Regions from separate parts of the Marinomonas sp. PE14-40 genome, predicted to be linked through region 2. Evidence: predicted binding sites of a transcription regulator. Region 2 holds the regulator's gene; each other region holds the start of a gene.

Region 1 (7,500 bases), 220 kb from region 2:
CCAAGGTCTTAACAATAAAAAAATTGCACAAGATTTAGACATTACCGATCGTACGGTTAAAGCTCACCTTACCGCTATTTTCAAAAAACTCGAATTGAAAGATCGACTTTCTGTTGCTCTTTTGGTGCAAAACTCTTCTTATCATAATTAAGCAGTGCATAAAATTCGACTGAGTATCTGCTTTTAATATAAAAATTCCCTCTCAAATACCTTTTAGCTTACTTTTCTTAGATTTTCGCCTCATTTCTGTTCACTTTCTCTAAATGGCTTAACAATTGCATTTTTTGCTGTGAATGAGGTTTATGGCGAATGGTTCTCTTGTTGTTTGCATCAATTTGCACAATGAAGGGCATGCCTAGGAGAAAAGAAAGTGACAGAACTGACTGTAATGCTGATTGATGATGAGCCTGCAAGGGCTGCAATCGTCGAGCAAGCGCTAACAGATAATGGTTATCGAGTAATAAGGCGACTTGAAAACGCCCAAGGCCTGAATCAAGCAGTAATCCGTTATCAACCTGATATTGTCATCATAGATGTTGATAGTCCTGATCGAGATACGTTGGAGAATATGTCTCGTCTTACCAAAGATAACCCTAGACCTATTTTGATGTTTTCAGAGCAAGAGAATGAGCAGCATATGGAGGCGGCGATTAGAGCGGGGGTGAGTGCTTATATTGTTGATGGTCTGCAAACTAATCGAGTTAAACCGATTGTTCAAGTTGCGGTCGCACGTTTTAGAGAATTTCAGGCGCTCAGGAATGAGTTGGAATCTGTTAAAACTCAGCTAGAAGACAGAAAGTTAATTGAAAAGGCGAAAGGCCTAATCATGAAAAGTCAGGGTTGTGATGAAGCGTCTGCATTTAAGGCATTACGTAAGTTGGCAATGGATAGAAGTCAGCGTATGGCAGAAGTCGCGCAAAATGTCATTGCTGTGATGGATTTGATGGGAGAAATAAAGTGATTGAAACAGACAGTAAAGGGCCAAGTAACATGACAGATATTAATATTGGCTTTATTCCTCTTATTGATTGTGCTCCATTTGTTATCGCGAAAGAGAAAGGCTTTTTTGAAGCGCTAGGAGTTAGCGTTAAATTACATAAAGAAGCCTCTTGGGCCAGCATTCGCGATAAAGTTGCGTTTAACTTACTTAATGGTGCTCATATGTTAGCGGCTATGCCAATTGCTGCGACATTGGGTGTGGGCGCCATTAAGTCATCTTTAAAGTCATCCATTAAAGCGCCGATGCAAACAGGCTTTACTGTGAGTCAAAATGGCAATGGTATAACGGTTTCAAATCTCCTTTATCAACAAATGAGTGGTTATGCCAACCATGGTGCTGAAATTCGAAATGGCACAGCATTGCAACGTTTACTAAAGGATAAGTCAGAGCAAAGTATCCGATTTGCCAGTGTATTTCCTTATTCATCACATACTTATCAACTCAGGGATTGGCTTTCAAGAGCGGGCATAGATGCTGATAAAGACGTACAAATATTGGTAATTCCACCCACCAAAATGATTAGCCATCTTATAAACGGTGAGATTGATGGTTATTGTGTGGGAGAGCCATGGAATAGTTTGGCAGTACAACAAGGTGTCGGTCATATGTTAATGACAGGTTATGACCTTTGGGGAAGTACACCAGAAAAAGTATTTGCTGTTAACTCTCAATGGCAAGATGAAAACCAAGACATTCACCTTAAACTCATTAATGCCTTACATCAGGCGTGTGCTTGGGTTGATGACGAAGCTAACCAAGAAGATTTATTAGCTATTTTAGCTAAACCAGATTATCTAGACTGTGACCCAGATGGACTGAGATATGGATTTAATGCCGTCAAACCTGCGGGAGATTTTGCTTGGCCTAAAGAAGCATACCAAACGTTTTCTGGTGCTAAAGTAAACCGCCCTAATCCTGAGTATGCGCTATGGTTAATGTCTCAAATGGTACGTTGGCAAGAGTTAGGTTATCAATTTGAGGTGACAGAAGTCATCAATCAAGTGTGTCGCCAAGATTTGTACTTCAAAGCGCTTGGGCTTGTTGAAGGCGATCACCTTTATGAAAATCCCTCTTTTAACACGAGAAAGTGGTTTGAAAGCTCTTTGGCTGGCGAAACCATCATTCACCCTGATGGTTTGGAGAAGGGGCTTATATACTAACGCTGTATACGTGTGCAACTAGCCGCAATAAAAATCACTTATAGTGCGTTTTGTTACTGAGATGCAGATCAAAGTGACTAAAAAATGGGTCTGAAACTAAACTTTATCATATAAAACAAATGTTTAAGTTTTTTGGCATAACAAGTGCATTATTTATATCAAGAGATTAATTTAATGTTATTAAGAAGTTAACGACGATTTCACAATAACAAACAGTCATCACTGCTTTATTAAAAGCTCAGTATGACACCCGTTAAAGGTGATGGGATTTAAGGCAAAGGCGCCAGTAATACTTAATTTATTTTAGGTATTGCTCGCGCCTTTTTTGTTGTCCAAATTTTAGAAAATAATAGGAAGTAAAGTATGTACAAAGCATCTAGAGTCACACTATCTACTCCCAAAAGCTTTCCATTTAAAGTGATTAAGGCGGCGTTTTTCTCTGCTGTGTTGCTGCCTTCCTTGTCTCTTGCTAGCAGTATTGGAGACCCAGAGAAAGAAGATTTAAAGTTTGGTTTTATCAAGCTAACTGATATGGCTCCTTTGGCAATTGCCTATGAAAAAGGTTACTTCGAGGATGAAGATCTTTATGTCACTTTAGAGGCACAAGCAAACTGGAAAGTTTTGCTTGATAGGGTGATTGATGGCGAACTCGATGGAGCACATATGTTGGCAGGCCAACCTTTAGGTGCAACTTTAGGTTATGGCACACAAGCAGATATTATTACAGCTTTTAGTATGGACCTAAACGGGAATGGCATCACAGTCTCAAACGAGATTTGGCAGCAAATGAAGCAGTACTTAACAAAAGATGCTGCTGGTAAATACCATCATCCTATTAGCGCAAGTGCTTTGAAACCTGTCATTGAAGATTATAAGGCACAAGGTAAGCCATTTAATATGGGGATGGTATTCCCTGTTTCGACTCATAACTATGAGCTTAGGTATTGGTTAGCAGCTGGTGGTGTGAATCCGGGATTTTACGCGCCAGCTAAAGGTGACATTAGTGGACAAATTTCTGCAGATGCACTGTTATCTGTCACGCCACCACCACAAATGCCAGCAACGATGGAAGCGGGAACTATTTATGGTTATAGCGTGGGTGAACCTTGGAATCAGCAAGCCGTATTTAAAGGTATCGGTGTCCCTGTGATAACAGATTATGAAATCTGGAAGAACAACCCAGAGAAGGTGTTTGGGGTAAGTAAAGCTTGGGCTGATGAATATCCAAATACCCATTTACATGTGGTAAAAGCCTTGATTCGTGCTGCGAAGTGGCTTGATGAGAATAATAATGCTAACCGTAAAGAAGCGGTAGAAATTCTATCTCGTAGTGAATATGTTGGGGCCGATTACGATGTGATTGCCAACAGTATGACAGGCACCTTTGAATATGAAAAAGGGGATGTTCGTGAAGTGCCAGACTTCAATGTATTTTTCCGTCATAACGCTACCTATCCTTATTATAGTGATGCTATTTGGTACCTGACTCAAATGCGTCGTTGGGGACAAATTGACAGCTTCAAGCCAGATGCTTGGTACATGGATATGGCGAAAAAAGTTTATCGTCCAGATATTTATGCGCAAGCGGCTCAATCATTAATTGAAGACGGTGTTATGACTGCATCTGACTTCCCTAATTTCAAAACAGAGACAGGCTTTAAGCCAGAGCAAAGTGAATTTATCGATAATGTAAGTTATGACGGACGTTATCCAAACAAATATCTAGAAAGCCTAAAAATCGGACTGAAAGGTTCTCAAACCCCTTAATTTATTTTGAACTAGCCCTCGCCCTTTATTGGGTGGGGGCGAATGTTATGGCACCACCTTATTGAGTTTCTAAAAGTGAGAACCGAATGAATACGTCTCTTTCAAATTCTGAGTCTAAACAAAGTGCATTAATCGCTTTAAAGCGAATTTATGATGCTATATCGATTAAATCTATTTTATTACCCCTGCTTGGTAGCTTATTGTTTGTGGTTTTTTGGCATGTTGGGGCTGCTAAGATTGATACGTCATTAGGCATTTTTCCTGGTCCCAAGGTTGTTTATCAGCAATGGCAAAGCTTGGTAGATGACCATGTGAGAGAAAGGAGTAAGGAAGTTGCTTTTTATGAAAGACAAGAAAAACGTAATGCTAAGAAATTAGCGAAAGATCCAAACTATGTGGCTAAAACGAGACCTTATACAGGTAAGCCAACCTTTTTCGATCAAATAGGTACCAGCTTATATACCGTTGTTGCAGGTTTTGCTCTGGCATCCTTCATAGCTATTCCTTTGGGGATTTTGATTGGTTTAAATTCCTCTATTTACAGTGCATTAAACCCCATTATTCAGATATTTAAACCTGTATCTCCGTTAGCTTGGTTACCTCTTGTGACTATGGTTGTCAGTGCTACTTATGTGAGTGCGGACCCATTATTTTCTAAATCTTTCCTGACCTCCATGTTTACTGTGACCCTATGTTGTATGTGGCCGACCCTCATTAATACCGCTGTGGGTGTTGCTGCCATCGAAAAAGACTTACTCAACGTATCGAAAGTTTTGCGTCTTAACTGGCTAACGCACGTTAGAAAAATTGTAGTGCCTTCTTCCATTCCTATGATGTTTACCGGATTAAGGTTGTCTCTAGGGATTGCTTGGATGGTATTGATTGCCGCTGAGATGCTGGCGCAAAACCCAGGGTTAGGTAAGTTCGTTTGGGATGAATTCCAAAATGGTAGCTCTAACTCGCTAGGTCGAATTATGGTCGCTGTGCTTATGATAGGTTTTATTGGTTTTGTCTTGGATCGCGCCATGCTTTCTCTGCAAAAAATGGTGTCTTGGGATAAGAACCAAGTCCTTAGATAAAAGCCAGGTTTTTTAGATAAGCGCTAAGTAAGACAGACATTCACTTTTAATTGAGGTTATCAAGATGCAAACCCATTTGGATATTAGCCAAGTCTCCATGTCCTTTCCTACCGATAAGGGCAGTTTTAAAGCCTTAGATCAGGTCTCATTAAAAATTAAGAAAGGCGAATTCGTCTCTCTCATTGGTCACTCTGGCTGTGGTAAGTCGACCGTGCTTAATTTGGTGGCAGGATTATACGATGCAACAGAAGGCGGCATCGTATTAGATGGTAAAGAGGTTAATGGACCTGGGCCAGAGCGTGCGGTTGTCTTCCAAAACCATTCTCTTTTACCTTGGTTAACCAGCTATCAAAATGTTGAGTTAGCGGTAAAACAAATTTTCTCAGGTAAAAAGACGAAACAAGAGATGCATGACTGGATTATGCATAACCTTGAGTTAGTCCATATGACACATGCTAAAGACAAACGACCAGATGAAATTTCTGGTGGGATGAAACAAAGGGTCGGCATTGCAAGGGCATTGGCAATGGAGCCAAGTGTTCTCTTGTTGGATGAACCTTTTGGCGCGCTAGATGCCTTGACCCGAGCACATCTGCAAGACTCTCTGATGCAAATCCAAAAACAGTTAAATAACACTGTCATTATGATTACTCATGATGTCGACGAGGCAGTGCTTTTGTCTGATCGTATTGTCATGATGACTAATGGCCCTGCTGCAACCGTGGGGGAAATATTGGATATTGAACTTGATAGGCCTAGAGACCGCTTGGCCCTTGCTAATGATTCTCAATATACGGATTACCGTTCGCAGGTTCTAACTTTCTTATACGAAAAACAAAACAAGGTTGAGCCAATGTTTCAAACAGGCTCCGATAAAGATGATAAGGCAGAGGTAAAAAATGCTAAGCCTGAAACGTCTCATACACAAAAAGCGTCATAACGGTTTTGTTTCAATTTTTTTGAATTTAGGTTTCTAGTTGTTAGGAGAGTGTATGAGTCATAGTGAAGTGTCCCAATTATCAATGGCTAAGCAGAACTTGGTGATTATTGGTGCGGGTATGGCAGGTAGTAAACTTGCTCACGCCATGGCCACTGAGCATGGCGATCAATATCAAGTCACTCTCATAGGTGAAGAGGCACAGGTTGGCTACAATCGAATTATGTTGTCTTCATTGTTGGCGCAAGAGATCAGTGAAGAAGATATCGTCCTAGTGGATCTTGATGCAATGACTCAAAGTGGTGCGCTCATTATTGCCTCTGACCCAGTGATAGACATAAGTCTTCCACAAAAGTATTTAAACTTACAAAGTGGTAAGCAAGTTAGCTTTGATAAACTCGTTTTTGCAACGGGAGCAAGAGCTAGCAAATTAAATATTTCAGGCGTTAATTCAATCAATGTGACACAGTTTAGAGACTTGTCTGATGTGGCATTTATGTCAAAAATCCAAGATAAATCAGAGGTTTGTGTCATTGGAGCTGGTCTTCTTGGGCTAGAGGCCGCAGTGGGTATGGCTAAGCGCGGTCATCACGTTTCTGTGGTTCATCGGGCTGACTATATTTTAAATCGTCAGTTAGATAAAGACTCGGCACGCTTGTTGCAAAATAATTTAGAGAAAATAGGTATACGCTTTTATTTGGGTTCTGCCCCAACTGATTTTGTTTTAAAAAACGCTCAGGCTAGCGAAAAAGTAGAGTCTATTAAGTTAGCATCAGGCGAATCGATTGATACAGATTTGATTATTCTTGCCACTGGTATCAAGCCAGAAGTTGAGCTTGCAAAGGCTGCAGGTCTCACGGTTAATAAAGCGATTTGTGTTAATCAGGTGATGCGCACCTCCCATAAGGATGTGTATGCCTTGGGCGAGTGCAGTGAGTTTGAACAGGTAACCTTTGGTTTAGTGGCTCCCATTTGGCAGCAGTTTGATGTTTTGGTTAATCATTTAACGCAGAAGCAAAGCCAATTCAAAATAGAAGCTGTAGCAACCAAATTGAAAGTGTCTGGCATTAACTTATTTTCTGCCGGTGAAGTGAATAGCGATTCCTCATCCGAGTCTATTACTTATCGTGATAGCGCTCAAAATCAATACCGAAAACTGGTCATCAAAGAAGGTGTGCTAGTCGGTGCAATATTATATGGCAACGTCGCCGATGCTAGCTGGTATTTCCAGCTGATTCAAAATAAAACCAAAGTATCAAAGATCTTAGATCAACTGGTTTTTGGCGAAGCCTATTGTCATGCTTTAGTCCAAAGTGCTTAACAGCACTCTCATCCAGTTATCTCTTTGATTTTTTGCCGCTAAGTACGGCATCCGCGAAGGGTATCATGATGAATAAGAATACAAATTTAGAGGTTACACAGAACTTAACTGAGTCTAATTCAAGTGCCAACATCCATATTGTCGTGGTGGGTAATGGCATGGTGGGACATCACTTTGTTGAGCAACTCATTCAGCATGAAGGCGCTAACAATTGTCAGGTAAGTGTATTTGGTGAA
Region 2 (7,500 bases):
CATAATGGGAGCAAAAGTATCTTCATCGTCATCAAGGCCGGCCATGCTTAACATCGAGTGCTCTGCCTCATCTCGAATGACGTCGACCACATCATCGATTGTAATACGACCTAGCAGTTTACCTGATGCTTCATCAATGACAGGTGCTGATACTAGATCCATCTTCTCAAACAGTTGAGCGACTTCACTTGCTGGTGCGTCAGCTTCGATGACAGTTGTTTCTGTTTCCATGATTTCTCGTACGCTCGCATCTGGGTCTGCAACGAGAAGTTTAGTAAGAGGGAGTGTACCTAAAAACCTATCAGAGCGACTGACGACTAATAGGCTGTCAGTCATGTCGGGTAGGCTTGCGTGTCGTCTTAAGAAACGAAATGCGATATCTATTGTAATATTTGGTCTAACAGTAATGGTATCGGTATTCATTAAGCCGCCAGCAGAGTCTTCTGGGTAGCTTAATAGGGATTCGACTCTTGATCTGTCCTGAGCTGTCATTGATGCTAGTACTTCAGCAACGACTGTCTCAGGTAGGTTTTGAAGTATGTCTGCTAAATCATCACTTTCTAACTGCTCAGTCACTGCGACCAGCTGCTCAGTATCCATTTCCTTTAAAAATTGGACGCTGATATCTTCGCTTAGATACTGGAGTATCTCGCCTTCATTCTTTTGTTCAATGAGGTCCCATAAAAGACGTCTTTCTTTCGGGGGTGAGGATTCTAGGAGGCGAGCGACGTCTTGCGCAGGTAAGGCGCCATTAAGTAAGTACTTAATTTGCATTGTGCCACCTGACTCAAGTGAGTCGGTGACCGTTTGCAAGTGTTGTTGCGTATCCTGTTCAACCATTTTCTATAGGCTTTATTCTTCTTCGTCAAAACGATTGTTGATAAGGGTGGTAATGGCGTCAAGCGCAGCGGCTTCATCTTCACCATTAGTTTTAATGATGATGTTAGTGCCTTTGGATGCAGCGAGCATCATCATTGCCATAATGCTTTTACCATCAACATTGCGTCCTTCTTTGTCTATCGTAATATCACAAGAAAATCGTGATGTGGTTTCTACTAGTTTGCCTGCGGCTCTAGCATGTAAACCTAGTTTGTTAATGATTGTGATCTCTTGCTCTAACATGTTGATCCCTATAACAATGATTTGAATGTATCGTAAAGTGCCTGGTTTGAATTTGCTTGTCTTAAAGACTCAAGTTTTTCAGGAGACTGAGCAAACTCTGCGATTTGACCTAATGTCGTAAGGTGGTGATCGCATTCTTGTGGCGGCACAATTAAAGCAAATATTAGATCGACTTTCTTACGATCTATAGCGTCAAAATCAATCGCTTTTTCTAGGGAGATAACAACCATGGCGGTATGGTTTGCTTCTTCTAGGCGACAGTGAGGTACTGCGATGCCTTGTCCTACACCAGTGCTTCCTAGCTTCTCACGAGCAAGCAAAGCATCAAAAACAGCTTCTTTATCGCAATGAAGTCTATCGGCTACCAGATTAGCAATATTCTCAAGTGTTCTTTTCTTACTTGTTGTTGCAAGGTTTGCTATTACTAGCTCTGGTTTTAAAATGTTAGTTAATGACACTTTCAATTCCGCTTTATATTAGTCTTTTTCGTTCATTTGAAGGGGGGATGTTCATTGCTTCACGGTATTTAGCAACGGTTCTCCTTGCCACTTGTATGCCTTGATCTGCCAATGCCGTTGCAAGCTTGTTGTCGCTTAAGGGTTTTTTGGCGGGTTCATCTGTAATGAGTTTTTTGATCATGGCTCGGATTGCTGTTGAAGAACATTCTCCTCCAGAGTCAGTGCTTACATGACTTGAGAAGAAGTATTTCAATTCAAAGATACCTCTTGGGGTATGCATATACTTCTGGGTAGTAACGCGTGAAATGGTGGATTCATGCATGCCAACTTCTTCAGCAACATCATGCAGTACCATCGGTTTCATTGCTTCTTCACCTAACTCAAAAAAATCAATTTGCTTTTCAACAATACAGCTAGCAACTTTGAGTAGGGTTTCGTTACGACTTTGAATGCTTTTCAAAAACCACTTAGCTTCTTGCAGTGAGTTTTTAATGTAATTTACTTCTTCAGTTTTCTTTGAGCTATTAGCAAGTGAAGAGTAGGTCTTATTGATTCTGACAGGAGGTAGAGCGTCGTTGTTGAGTTCTACTTGCCAAATATCATTTCGCTTTCTGACATTCACATCAGGGATAACATAATCGGTATCATCTTGATCTATGAGAGAGCCCGGTCTTGGGTTTAATTGCTGTATTAGCGCAATAACCTCTTTTAGGGCTTCTTCTTTAAGTTTGGTCTTTCTTGATAGTTGAGTGAAGTCTCGGCTACCCAGTAATGCTAGATGTTGGTTTATTAAGTTGTGCGTGCTCTTGTAGAGAGGGTGATCTTTGTAAGCTTGCAACTGTACTAGCAAGCACTCTCTTAAATCGGCAGAGCAAACGCCAACAGGGTCAAAGCACTGTAGTCTATGTTGTACAGCTAATACTTCGTCTTCTTCTAGCTCTTCAAGTTGTGGGGTTAAGCCTTGCCAAATATCATTAATGGTAATGCTTAAATAGCCATCTGGTTGAACGCATTCAATAATAGAATAAGCAATTTCTATGTCACGTTCAGAGAAAGGGGTTAAATTGAGTTGCCATATGAGGTGGTCTTGAATGCTTTCAGAAGGGGCGTTTCGGCTTTCGAAATCAAAGTCATTGTCATAGCTTTGGCCTTCTGATGCGGCAGCTGAGTTCTGATAGGTGTCATCCCAAGAGCTGTCGATGGATAGTTCTTCAGGGATGCTTTCTGTCCATTCGGACTCTACTCGCGCTTCATCATTGTTCTGACTATTTGCGCTAGCTTCATTATCTTTTTTGTCAGTGCTTTCTTCTACATTTGTGTCATTAAAATCATCGTCATCCATCTCTAATAATGGGTTAGATTCTAAGAACTCATGAATTTCTTGTTGTAAGTCCAATGTAGATAATTGCAGTAAACGTATAGCTTGCTGCAATTGAGGGGTCATGGTCAGTTGTTGACCAATTTTTAACTGTAAAGATTGCTTCATAGTGAAACACTTTCTGTAAGAATGATTTGGAACGAGTTATGCATATTACTCCCTTTTTTAGTAAAAGAGAAAGATCTAGAGTCGGAAGTTGTCACCAAGGTAAACTTTTTTCACCTGTTCATTCGAAATGACTTCTTCGGCATTGCCTGAGGCAATAATATGCCCGTTTCCGACTATGTAGGCTTTGTCGCAAATATCTAATGTTTCCCGCACATTGTGGTCTGTGATAAGAACGCCAATGCCACTTTGCTGTAGATGTTTAATGATTTGTTTGATGTCTCCAACAGAGATTGGGTCAACACCTGCAAAGGGTTCGTCAAGCAAGATGAATTTAGGGTTCATAGCAAGGGCGCGTGCAATTTCAACACGTCGTCTTTCGCCCCCAGAGAGAGCCATGCCTAAATTTTTACGAATGTGGGTGATATGGAATTCGTTAAGTAGTTGTTCAAGCTTTTCTTCACGTTCTTGCTTAGAAAGGCTTTTGCGAGTCTCTAAAATGGCCGCTATATTGTTTTCAACAGACATCTTGCGAAAGATAGATGCTTCCTGAGGGAGGTAGCCAATGCCTTTTTGTGCTCTTGCATGCATCGCCAGATGGGTGACAGGTTCGCCATCAATAAATATATCACCTTTATCATTAGCAACCATGCCAACTATCATATAGAAGCAAGTTGTTTTACCTGCTCCGTTTGGGCCTAATAGGCCAACCGCTTGGCCAGATTCAACCGCAATAGATACATCAATAACAACCTGACGTTTTTTATAGCTTTTAGCTAAATTCTTAGCTTCTAAAATCGCCATTAATTAGCCTTAGGTGGAGTGTTGGATTGTGGTTGTAGTGTCATAGAAACACGACCGCTTTTGTTTTTCTTCGCTTCAAATGTGCCTGTAGTCATGTCATAGCGAATGAAGTCTGCGGCGATTTCATCCTCACCACGTTTAATAAAGCCTTCTCCCTCTACTTCTAGAATAGAGGAGCTACTGTCATAGAATATTTTTGTGCCACGGCTAATGATCATATTGCCAGCAGCGTCAACTTGTTGGCTAAAATTTGCAGCTTGATCGTCTGTTCCTTTTGCAAAGATCTTGTCATATTTATTGTTGGATTTTGAGCTGGTAATGGTTAATTTATTTGCGCTAATTAGTATGGTGCCTTGGCTAACTTTTACATTGCCAATATAAATGGCATTGCCTTTTTCATTGTCAATGAAGGCAGAGTCAGCTTCGATTTCAATAGTTTCTTGATAATCTTCAGGTAGTGCGTATCCAGATGTAGTGCTAAAAATACAGCTAACTAAAAATAATAATTTAACGATTTTGTTCATAACTTCCTCGTACAGATCCCTGCATTGTGACCTTGTTTGAACTGGTGAATGCGGTGATAGTGTCTGCTTTAATGTTGCCTTGTGCTGATGTGATGTTTGCTTCACCTAGGCTGGTGATGCTTTGGTCTTTATCTGTATAAATAATAGTGTTGGACGTAATAATGGTCGGTTTTAATTTATTTGATTGATTCGTTATTTTAGCAGAACCGTTTAATAATATATCGCTGCTACTGTCTTTAATTAAACCAGTATCGCTGGATGCCACCCAAACACTGCTTTTTTGAGTTTTGCTTACTGTCGGCTTTATAAGACGTGACTCACCTTGCATTGGGTAGTGCTTAATTTCTTCTGCTAGTAGCTTCTCGGTTAGAACCCCATTTGCATCAAATGTTTTCGTCTCGACACCTTCTAAAAAAAAGTCGGGAGCAGACTCTAATTCACTTTTTTGTACCAAGCTTTGCTTAGGTGTTAGGCCAAACCAGAATGTGAACCCAAATACTAATATGGTGCCCAGCGCAATAGAAACAAGTGTCCACTTCTGTTTCATGATAAATATTTACCTAGCTTGTAAAAATAAACTGATTAAATAAGTAGCATAACTGATGAGTAAGAGAATGCCGATCCATTTTGGGATGCTGGTAGATTTTGTCTTGCGAAAGATAAGGATGCAAAGCGCTAAGAATAATGAGGTGCAGAACATCCACCAATAATCCCTGCTCATGATGTTAGGGTCAATGATTCCTGGTGCAATGATTGCTGGCAAAGGAAGTACGGTTGCTAAGTTGAAGAGATTTGAGCCTAATATGTTGCCTATGGCAATATCATGGTGCCCTTTCAATGCACTTGTTATTGATGCTGCCAGTTCTGGAAGGCTGGTTCCAATCGCTATAATAGTGAGGCCAATAAGAAGTTCACTAACGCCAAAGGCGACGGCTATACCTGTTGCTCCCCAAACAAGAATTTTGGAGCTCAAAATTAAAGCAGCAAGACCAATTACGGCAATGGTTAGGGATTTTGTGACGCTTGAACCGTCATCTTCTGGAAGTTCTTGCGTTAGCTCTTCTTCTAGACTTTTGCTATTTCGTAACAATAAAAATAGCGCGACAAAAAAAGCAATGATCAGAATAATACCGTCCAAAACATCTAGGCTGTTATCTAGCATAAGTAAGCCAGCCAGAATGGTAATACCAAGTAATATAGGTACTTCTTTTGTTGCTAACCCTTCCTTGACTGGAATGGCACTAATAAGGAGAGTAGCACCAAATACTAATGCGACATTTGCAATATTTGAACCCAATACGTTACCGACAGCGATTTCAGGGGCACCATCTAATGCGGCAATTGCGGATACCACCATTTCGGGCGCCGATGTGCCTAAAGCTACCAAAGTAAAGCCAATAACAATTGGGCTGACATTTAGTTTTTCTGCTACCAATGCAGAGTGTTCTATAAACTTGTCGGAGCTAAAAACCAGAAGAATAAGGCCAAAAAATAGGGCAGCAGAAAATAGCAGCATGAGGTAAAACTGACTCGTATGAAAAATGATGCCTCATTTAATGAAGTTTGCTCCATAAATTCAAGACCTTAAATGCCATAAACCACTTAATCTCCTTGTTTTAGTGTTCAATTTATTAAAATCCAGTGTAATATTCACGTTTGGTGATAGAGAACCAGGGAAAACTAATGAGCAATAACTTTGTTGATATTCAGAATATGAGTTTCTATCGTGGTGATAGGGCAATTTATAAAGACATATCGCTACAAATTCCAAAGGGTAAAATTACTGCTGTTATGGGGCCAAGTGGAACAGGGAAAACGACCTTGTTGCGATTAATTGGTGGACAGCTAATGCCTGATGAAGGGAAGGTTCTATTAGATCAACAAAATGTACCGGACTTATCAAGAAAACAATTGTACGAAGCTAGAAAAAAAATCGGCATGTTGTTTCAAAGTGGTGCACTTTTTACTGATATTAGTGTCTTTGATAATGTTGCTTTTCCATTAAGAGAGCACACAAACTTTAGTGAAGATGTGATTCGTGATGTTGTCTTGATGAAATTACAGAGTGTCGGTTTACGTGGTGCGGCTAAATTGATGCCAGCTGAACTTTCTGGTGGTATGGCTAGACGAGCAGCACTTGCTAGGGCGATTGCATTAGACCCACAATTGGTAATGTTTGATGAGCCTTTTGCAGGGCAAGATCCAATATCTATGGGGGTTGTTGTTGAGCTAATAAAACGACTCAATCAGTCTGTCGGTATGACGTCTGTATTGGTTTCTCATGACGTAGAAGAGTCTCTATCTATTGCTGATTATGCTTATATTCTTTCTGGCGGTGCGGTTGTTGCTCAAGGCACGCCAGATGAGATTAGAAACTCGTCCGATGAAAGGGTTAGGCAGTTCTTAGGTGGCTTGCCTGATGGGCCTGTGCCTTTTCATTTTGATGCAATGGACTATCAAGAGGATATGAATATGGGTAGGACAAATTAAATGAAATCAATACAGTCGACAGGATTGACTGCGATTAATTCGATTGCTGCTTTTGGTCGGGCAGGGTTGTTTTTGATCCATGTTATGTTGCATAAGCCAAAATCTTTTTCTGGGGCGATGAATTTGTTGATAAAGCAAATTTATTCAGTCGGTGTGCTTTCCCTTGTGATTATAATTGTCTCTGGGCTTTTTATCGGTATGGTGCTTGCTCTTCAAGGTTATACCATTTTAGCTAAATTTGGCTCAGAACAAGCAGTAGGTCAATTATTAGCGCTGACTTTATTGCGTGAACTAGGACCCGTTGTGACTGCTTTGTTATTTGCTGGACGGGCCTGTTCAGCTTTAACTGCTGAAATTGGTTTGATGAAAGCAACGGAGCAACTTTCAAGTCTTGAGATGATGGGGGTTGACCCTTATCGACGTATCATTGCACCAAGGTTTATCGCTGGCCTAATATGTTTGCCCATTTTGTGTATTATCTTTTCTGCTGTTGGCGTGTTAGGTGGTGAGTTTGTTGCGGTAAGCTGGCTGCAAATTCATGGTGGAAGTTTCTGGTCATTAATGCAGCAGTCAGTTTATTTCTCTACGGATGTTGTTAATGGCATTATTAAAGCGCTTT
Region 3 (7,500 bases), 840 kb from region 2:
ATTCAATTCCGTACCATTCGGGCCACTAATTGTTACACCCTCAATCTTGGCTGGAAGCCGAGTCATTAAAGATGTTTTTACACCCTCTCCATCAATAGAGAGCGCTTTAAAATTATATTCTCCTGCTGCTAACGCATTTCCTTCATTATCTTTTCCATCCCAAACAAATGACTCTTCATGCACACTCATATCACGCACTATGTCACCCTCTGCATTTCGGATTTCCAATGTCGTCGACAATGACACCTCAGGAATATTCATTTTCACTGGCACATCACCACCTTCATCCAAGGTAGCGACGTTTGTATTCGCCATGATTTTTTGACCCACTAGCGTCGATGCAGAAATAGCCTGACTAGAGGTTAATGCACTTGTCATAGATTCTAATTGAGTCGAAATAGTTGATAGCTCTTCAAGCGAGCTCATTTCGGCAATCTGAGATACCATTTTGTTAGTATCTTGTGGTGCCGTGGGGTCTTGTGCTTTTAATTGCTCAATATAGAGCGTCATAAAAACATCTGTGTCAGTTAACGCTTTAGAATCTTCCTTCGCCTCAACATCGACACCCGCCTTAACTTTGGCGTTATCTGTACCGTACTGGGAAATCAGTCCACTTAAGCTAGCATCAAAATCTGCCATAAACTACCTCTACGCCTGCCCAAGAGTTAGCATTTTCTGCATCATACTCTTAGCAGAATTCATCACTTCAACGTTAGTCTGAAATGACCTAGACGCGGACATCATATCAGCCATTTCTTCTACTGGGTTCACATTAGAATAGTAGACATAGCCAGTCTCATTTGCCATTGGATGGTCAGGTTCATATCTCGGCTGCAAAGGAGCATCAGATTCAACAATCCCTTTTACCTCAACCCCAACACCTGCTCCAAACTCATCATTTGAAACTTCATTCCAACCATAACCACGCATAGATTCTTGCATCATGGTTGAAAAAACAGGTTTACGTGCTCGATAGGTTTGATCTTCCGAACTTGAAACCGTTTCAGCATTGGCAATGTTACTCGCTACCGTATTTAAACGAATGGTTTGAGCACTCATTGCCGAGCCAGAAATCGCAAAGATATTATTAAGTGACATTCTTATAAGCCTCCATTAAGGGCTTTCTTCATCGAACTAATTTTTCGATCAAGGAACATAAAACTGGTATCAAACTGCAAAGAGTTCTGAGCAAATTCAGCTTGCTCTCGTTGCAAGTCCACGGTATTCCCATCCAAAGAAGGTTGAGACGCTACACGGTACGATAAATCTTCGTCTTCACGAATCGAACTTGAGGCCAAATCAAAATGCTTAGAATTAGTTGATCGCATTTTCATAGCATCACCCTGAACTCGAGACATAGCTGATGAAAAGCTAATATCACGTGCCTTAAAATTAGGGGTATCTGCGTTAGCAATATTATTCGCAAGAACAGCTGCACGATCACTTCGAAATTTCAAAAATTTATCATGACCTGCAAAAGCACTATCAAACGAAATCGCCATTTATGAGCCTCTTTTATTCATTCAATTCATAGAGTCTCTTGATAAAGCAATTATGATGCCAATTCAGAAAGACACTCAAACCCAATAGAAACGCTTACACTTCTATTACTTTTTAGTTTGAACGGCAAAAAGCGGCAACAAAGTGGAGGACGAAATGCGGCAAGCAAGCCTATAAAGCGATTCGACCCTTTTTCATAAAAAATAGGCATAAAAAAAGCCAGTTATCGAAATAACTGGCTTTCAAATTTTCAACACCAAGCTAACTCAGGCTTTTACTATTTAACCCGATAAACAATCCCTGGATGACACTGAACTATTTCAAACATATCAGACAAACCACTTAACGCCTCTGAACCACCCAAGAAAAGGTAGCCACCAGGATTAAGGGCTTTATGCATTCTTGTCAGAATATCTAATTTCAAATCAGCAGAAAAATAGATCAATACGTTTCGACAAAAGATCACATCAAATTTACCTAAAGCGGTATAGCTCTCAATTAAATTTAAATATCTAAAGTCAACACGACTACTTATTGCAGATTTGATTTTCCAAGAACCATTTTCTTGCTTATCAAAGTATTTCTTTTGTCTATCAACAGCGAGCCCACGAGCAATAGCAAGGTGATCATATTCAGCCTGCTTAGCGTGAGCCAATATATTCGTACATATATCTGTCGCTATAATTTTCTCACCAGACCTTAACACACCAGGATTAGAAGCTTTAAACTCATCAATAACCATACTGATAGAATAAGCTTCTTGGCCTGTTGATGCCGCCGCCGACCAGATTCTCAACGCTGACTTTCCCTTTTCGGGAAGTATTCGGTCTTTTAAAATATTAAATGGATGAGCGTCACGAAACCACAAAGTTTCATTTGTCGTCATTGCATTTATTACTTCTTCTTTTAACTTAGCACTACCGAATCTCTTTAATGCCTCAACCAATTGTTCGAGCTTAGTAAAGCCCTCTCGCTCCAACAATTTCCCCAAACGGCTCGCGACAAGATATTGCTTATTATCACTAAGCAAAATGCCACAGGCTTGTTCTAGGTAATTGCGAAAATGTTCATACCCCTGAGGAGTTATGGCATTTGTACTACTCAGCATCTAGCCCCCGACACCATGTCCTTCCAATAAAATTAATAGCACTAAAGATTATTCCTTTAGCCATTAATTTGCTTCAATTTGCTTCTCAATTGCTTCAATCGCAATTTTAGCTAATTCATCCGGCTGGAATTTTGCTAAGAATCCATCTGCGCCCACTTTCTTAACCATCGCTTCATTAAATACACCACTTAATGAAGTATGTAATAGAATGAAAAGTTCTTTCAGTCGACTATCATTTCTGATTTCAGTTGTGAGGGTATAGCCATCCATTTCAGGCATCTCAATATCAGAAATAATCATGGAGAATTCTTTAGTAACATCACCACCGTCGTCTGCCATATTTCTTAGGAAGTCGATTGCTTCTCGACCATCACACAAAACGGTTGTAGCAAAGCCAACATCTTCCATACAACGCTTAATTTGTTTACGTGCAACACTTGAGTCGTCAACAATTAAGATATGATGTTTTACAGCTTCTGTTTGGAATTCTTCACTAACAATACCCGTTGAAATATTTTGTTTTGTTGGGGCAACTTCAGAAAGAATTTGCTCAACATCAATAATTTCAACCATTTCTTTTTCTACCTGGCAAACAGCCGTTAGGTAGTTATCGTTGGATAGTCCTTTTGGTGGCGGCTGAATATCACTCCAGTTCATGTTAACAATACGCTCAACACCTTTAACCAAAAAGCCCTGAATTCTGCGATTATATTCAGTAATAATGACAAAGCATTGATCAATATTTTCAATCGGGCTGTCTCCAGTCGCCAAACCAAGATCAAGAATGGGAATAGTTCCACCTCGAATGTGCGCTACACCACGAACAACTGGGCTACTGTGAGGCATGCTGGTCAACTTAGGACACTGAAGAACTTCCTTTACTTTAAAAACATTGATTCCATACACTTGCTTTCCATTCAAGCGAAATAGCAATAACTCAAGGCGGTTCTCCCCAACTAACTGGGTACGCTGATTAACGCTTTCGAGAACTCCGGCCATAAATGCCTCCTACTTGTGATGACACGATTTGAGATTAAACTCTTAAATAGAATATATCGTCCAATGATAGAGTGAATTCTGTTATTTTACTAATCCCTTTAACACCCACTTTTAAATTTTTATGGAAATAACTGCTCTATGAAGCAATACAAGTTAATTTCAATCATATTCGCGTTGCTGTGTAGTAATGTTTTTGCCGCAACAACAGAAGAACAAATTAACTATTTTATAAAAAATATCGAGTTACCTAGATTAGCGTCTAGCTACCCGAATGCAGAAATCATTATTAACTTAGAAAACAGAGGCGGGTTAAATTACCTTCCCGCGTGTGACCAAGCAATATCAGTTGAAAACCAAAGAATAAACTCAAAAAAAAGAACAACTTACGCCATTTCCTGTCAAAATCCAGAATGGAAGTCATTTATCCCAGTATCACAAAAAATCCTGGTAGAAGCGATCAAAGCAATCGCACCAATAAGAAGAAAGCAAACAATTGACGCAAGCAATACTGTCTTAGGTAAAGTTGATTTAACGCAAGTTAGAGGTCAGGTTTATTCACCAGAAAAACCACCTTACGGCCTCATTGCAAAACGTAACATAAATATAAATACCTTTATAACCAAAGAATTAACAGAGCTCCCTATTATTGTTAAACGAGGTCAAAACGTACTTATTTCGGCTCAAAGTGGATTAATTAATGTCAAAATGAATGGCGTTGCTGCTGAAAACGGTACCTTAGGACAACAAATAAAAGTTAAAAACGTAAGTTCTGGTCGTTTTGTGTACGGTAAAGTTGTCTCTGAAGGCGAGATTCGAGTAAACTATTAGGAAATCAGTGAAGAGATTAAAATAACTTTGTATTTATTCATTAAATACCTAAAGTTATAGGTCAATATGCCGATTAAAATGTTAGGCAGGTAAAAAGTTTTAGGCAAAAACTTAGAGGCGAAACAAAATGGCATTTAATATCAATGGGTATGGCAATCAACCCAGCGTAACAAAGAATGATAGATTACAAAAATCTAACGACGAACAAGAATCAAGCAAATCTGTTCAAGCAGAGAAAAGCGGCACACTCACTGATGATACAGTGAAACTAAGTGGTGCAGCACAATCAATGCAAAGTCATCAAACTAAAATTAATAGTATGCCAGATATGGACATGGCTAAGGTCGAGCAAATTAAACTAGCGATCTCCTCAGGTCAATATAAAGTTGATTCAGAGAAGTTGGCGAGCAATATGGTTGCCATGGACTCAATGTTTTAGAGCTAAGACAAACTAATTACCATGCTGCCTCTCATCCCTGTACTTAAACGAAATTTAGAATTATTAAATATTCTTCTCGATCTTTTGACACAAGAAAGAATTGCTTTCGGCTCTTTAAATACAGCTCGCATCCAAGAAATATCTGAAGCTAAACAGTCTGCCATTGACGAATTAGATTCACTTGGAGAAAAACAGCACAAGATCCTCTGTAAATTTGGGGTCATTAACCCAAGGAAACCTGAACCAGGTACATTTAAAAACTGGTTATCTCAACAGTCTCCCGATGATGAAACCCGCCTTCTAGTTGAAGAATGCGAAGAACTACTTGTCCAATGTAAAGGCAAAAACTTTGCCAACGAAAGAGTATTAAGTTCTGTACGTCGTCGTAATCAAGCCATGCTTGAAATCCTTAAAGGCCAAAACAAGAAACACAGAGTCTATACTGCAACAGGTGATAGCCGACCTATCAGCAGCAAACATATCATTGGAAGCGCCTAATTAAGTGTTTATAATCAATGACTAATAATTGAAATAAACACAAATTTAAGGTATAAAATATCCCATATACGAAGTCCTCATAGGTAAACAGGATATACCTGCCGCCTCCTAAGCGGCTATTCCAGGTTCGAGTCCTGGTGAGGACACCATCTCTAATTTATTTCTCCCCAATTAAACCCAACCTTTTCACTTTCTTTACAATTCACTGAACTTTTTATATACCAGAATGTCCTAACTGAAGTTATTAAATTTCTCTGGATAAGCTAATGATAGAAATGCTCATTAACTGGACTCAAAACCCAGCCTTACTCTTTATTGGCATCATTCTTATGTCATACCTACTAGAAGATGCCGCCATCATAAGTGCCGCTCTTTTAGGTGTAGAAGGTAGTCTTTCATACACTGCAGGCTTGATATCTATTTTCATTGGAATCGCCAGTGGTGATTTAATTCTTTACTACTTAGGCAAATCCAGCCACAAGGTTCAGTGGGCAAAAAAGAGACTAGAATCAAAGACAGGCATAGAAATTAGTAAACGCCTACAAAGGACTGCATTTTGGTCAATTTTTATTATTCGCTTCATTCCAGGTTTAAGAAGTATTAGCTACTTAGCCTGTGGCGCATTAAAAGTCGACCTCAGAGTCTTTTTCCTTTCTGTCATGAGCGCCACTGCGCTATGGTGTATCTTTATCTACAGCGCTATTTTCTTCATTGGTGATGCCCTTTGGCTAACTGATTCAGCTTGGCGTTGGGCACTTGCCCCAGTTCTACTTTTGATTATTTATTTTGCTAATAGACAAGTTAGCCAGGCCATCACTAAGGAGCCTTCAGTTTGAAAACACACAGCATCCCATTACCAAAAGGTATTAATGAAGGTATGCCTCCTCTTGAGGTGAGCGATAACATCACCTCATTTTTTGAGTTTTGGCCAGCATGGGCCATGTACACACCCGTCATCATTCAGTGGTTATTATTAAGTGCAAGATACAGAAGCCTGAGCCTCCCACTTATTGCTAATCCAAGCATTCCACTATCTGGCATGGTTGGTGAATCTAAATCTGACATTCTAGACTTAGCATCAGAGGCGTCGTCAAAATCAATCTGCCAATTCACCACTTACCATAGAGGCGAGGCGAACACGGCTGAAGCTGATGCGAGTCAAGCTTTAGAGAAATACTATCAAAAAGGCCTTTCCCTTCCTCTGGTTGCCAAACCAGACTTAGGCTGTCGTGGGGCAGGTGTCAGGCTAATTAATCAAGAAGAACAACTAGTGGATTATCTTAAGGCTTTTCCACTGGGTGCTAAGCTACTCTTACAAGAGAGATCACAATACCAAGCTGAAGCGGGTATTTTTTATATTCGTTACCCAGGTCAAAGGCAAGGCAAGATCATTTCTATCACCTTGAAATATACGCCTTGGGTAATCGGTGATGGCGTAAGTACCTTAAAGCAATTAATCATGGCAGATAAAAGAGCAGGAAAGCTATCTCACATCTATCTAGATCGTCATGCAGACAAACTAGAGACAGTATTAGCCAAAGATGAAGCCTTCCGCCTCGCTTTTGCAGGTAGCCATAGCCGCGGCAGTATATTTCGCAATGGCAACGAATATATAACCGATGCTTTGACACAATCGTTAGACACTTTCTTTGATGGTGTTCCTGGTTATCACTTTGGTCGCTTAGATCTCAAATTTAAAAACATTGATGATCTTATGGCAGGTAAGAACTACCAAATTTTAGAGATGAATGGAGCAAGTAGTGAAGCTACTCACATTTGGGATAGCCGAACTAGCCTCAGAGAAGCATTCCAAACTTTATTAAAACAGTACCAAATTTTATTTAAAATCGGTTATTTGCAACGTAAAGAAGGTCATAAGCCCCCTTCTCTTTTAGAACTTTATAAAGCTTGGCAAGAAGAAAAACGTTGGGTTAAAGACTATCCTTCAACCGACTAGCCCAATGAAAGCAAACAAGTAATAACAAAGATACTTAGCTGCATAATTAATTTGAGACACATGTATGGCAACTAGCAACGAAATAAATACTGAAATTGAAACAAGCCCTTTTCTGTTACCTAGGTCAAAAACTTTAAAGTGGTTTGCCCCTGCGATAGAAAGCATGACAGG

What was found. Region 2 encodes sigma-54, which starts transcription at its own class of promoters, with help from an activator protein. Its sites were predicted from a motif close to TGGCACNNNNNTTGCTNT; they were not measured.
Region 1: the regulator sigma-54 is predicted to act here: its motif matches at 2,294-2,311, upstream of Q0A08_RS07275 (CmpA/NrtA family ABC transporter substrate-binding protein).
Region 3: the regulator sigma-54 is predicted to act here: its motif matches at 1,546-1,563, upstream of flgB (flagellar basal body rod protein FlgB).

What each region holds. Positions count from the first base shown of each region.
Region 1 covers NZ_CP130700.1:1,594,953-1,602,452, reverse strand. Annotated here, with positions in the region: gene Q0A08_RS07290 (response regulator transcription factor) at 1-151, shown strand, start outside; gene Q0A08_RS07285 (ANTAR domain-containing response regulator) at 371-961, shown strand; gene Q0A08_RS07280 (ABC transporter substrate-binding protein) at 958-2,160, shown strand; gene Q0A08_RS07275 (CmpA/NrtA family ABC transporter substrate-binding protein) at 2,524-3,927, shown strand; gene Q0A08_RS07270 (ABC transporter permease) at 4,014-5,006, shown strand; gene Q0A08_RS07265 (ABC transporter ATP-binding protein) at 5,071-5,946, shown strand; gene Q0A08_RS07260 (NAD(P)/FAD-dependent oxidoreductase) at 5,999-7,264, shown strand; gene nirB (nitrite reductase large subunit NirB) at 7,330-7,500, shown strand, end outside.
Region 2 covers NZ_CP130700.1:1,817,779-1,825,278, reverse strand. Annotated here, with positions in the region: gene mgtE (magnesium transporter) at 1-840, opposite strand, end outside; gene Q0A08_RS08330 (HPr family phosphocarrier protein) at 853-1,122, opposite strand; gene ptsN (PTS IIA-like nitrogen regulatory protein PtsN) at 1,131-1,580, opposite strand; gene Q0A08_RS08320 (RNA polymerase factor sigma-54) at 1,594-3,066, opposite strand; gene lptB (LPS export ABC transporter ATP-binding protein) at 3,142-3,867, opposite strand; gene lptA (lipopolysaccharide transport periplasmic protein LptA) at 3,867-4,391, opposite strand; gene lptC (LPS export ABC transporter periplasmic protein LptC) at 4,375-4,938, opposite strand; gene Q0A08_RS08300 (calcium/sodium antiporter) at 4,948-5,907, opposite strand; gene Q0A08_RS08295 (ATP-binding cassette domain-containing protein) at 6,075-6,881, shown strand; gene mlaE (lipid asymmetry maintenance ABC transporter permease subunit MlaE) at 6,882-7,500, shown strand, end outside.
Region 3 covers NZ_CP130700.1:2,657,812-2,665,311, forward strand. Annotated here, with positions in the region: gene Q0A08_RS12250 (flagellar hook assembly protein FlgD) at 1-639, opposite strand, end outside; gene flgC (flagellar basal body rod protein FlgC) at 649-1,098, opposite strand; gene flgB (flagellar basal body rod protein FlgB) at 1,101-1,502, opposite strand; gene Q0A08_RS12265 (CheR family methyltransferase) at 1,778-2,608, opposite strand; gene Q0A08_RS12270 (chemotaxis protein CheV) at 2,672-3,607, opposite strand; gene flgA (flagellar basal body P-ring formation chaperone FlgA) at 3,746-4,435, shown strand; gene flgM (flagellar biosynthesis anti-sigma factor FlgM) at 4,563-4,874, shown strand; gene flgN (flagellar export chaperone FlgN) at 4,896-5,372, shown strand; tRNA gene Q0A08_RS12290 (tRNA-Arg) at 5,446-5,521, shown strand; gene Q0A08_RS12295 (DedA family protein) at 5,639-6,208, shown strand; gene Q0A08_RS12300 (D-alanine--D-alanine ligase) at 6,205-7,329, shown strand; gene Q0A08_RS12305 (lysophospholipid acyltransferase family protein) at 7,394-7,500, shown strand, end outside.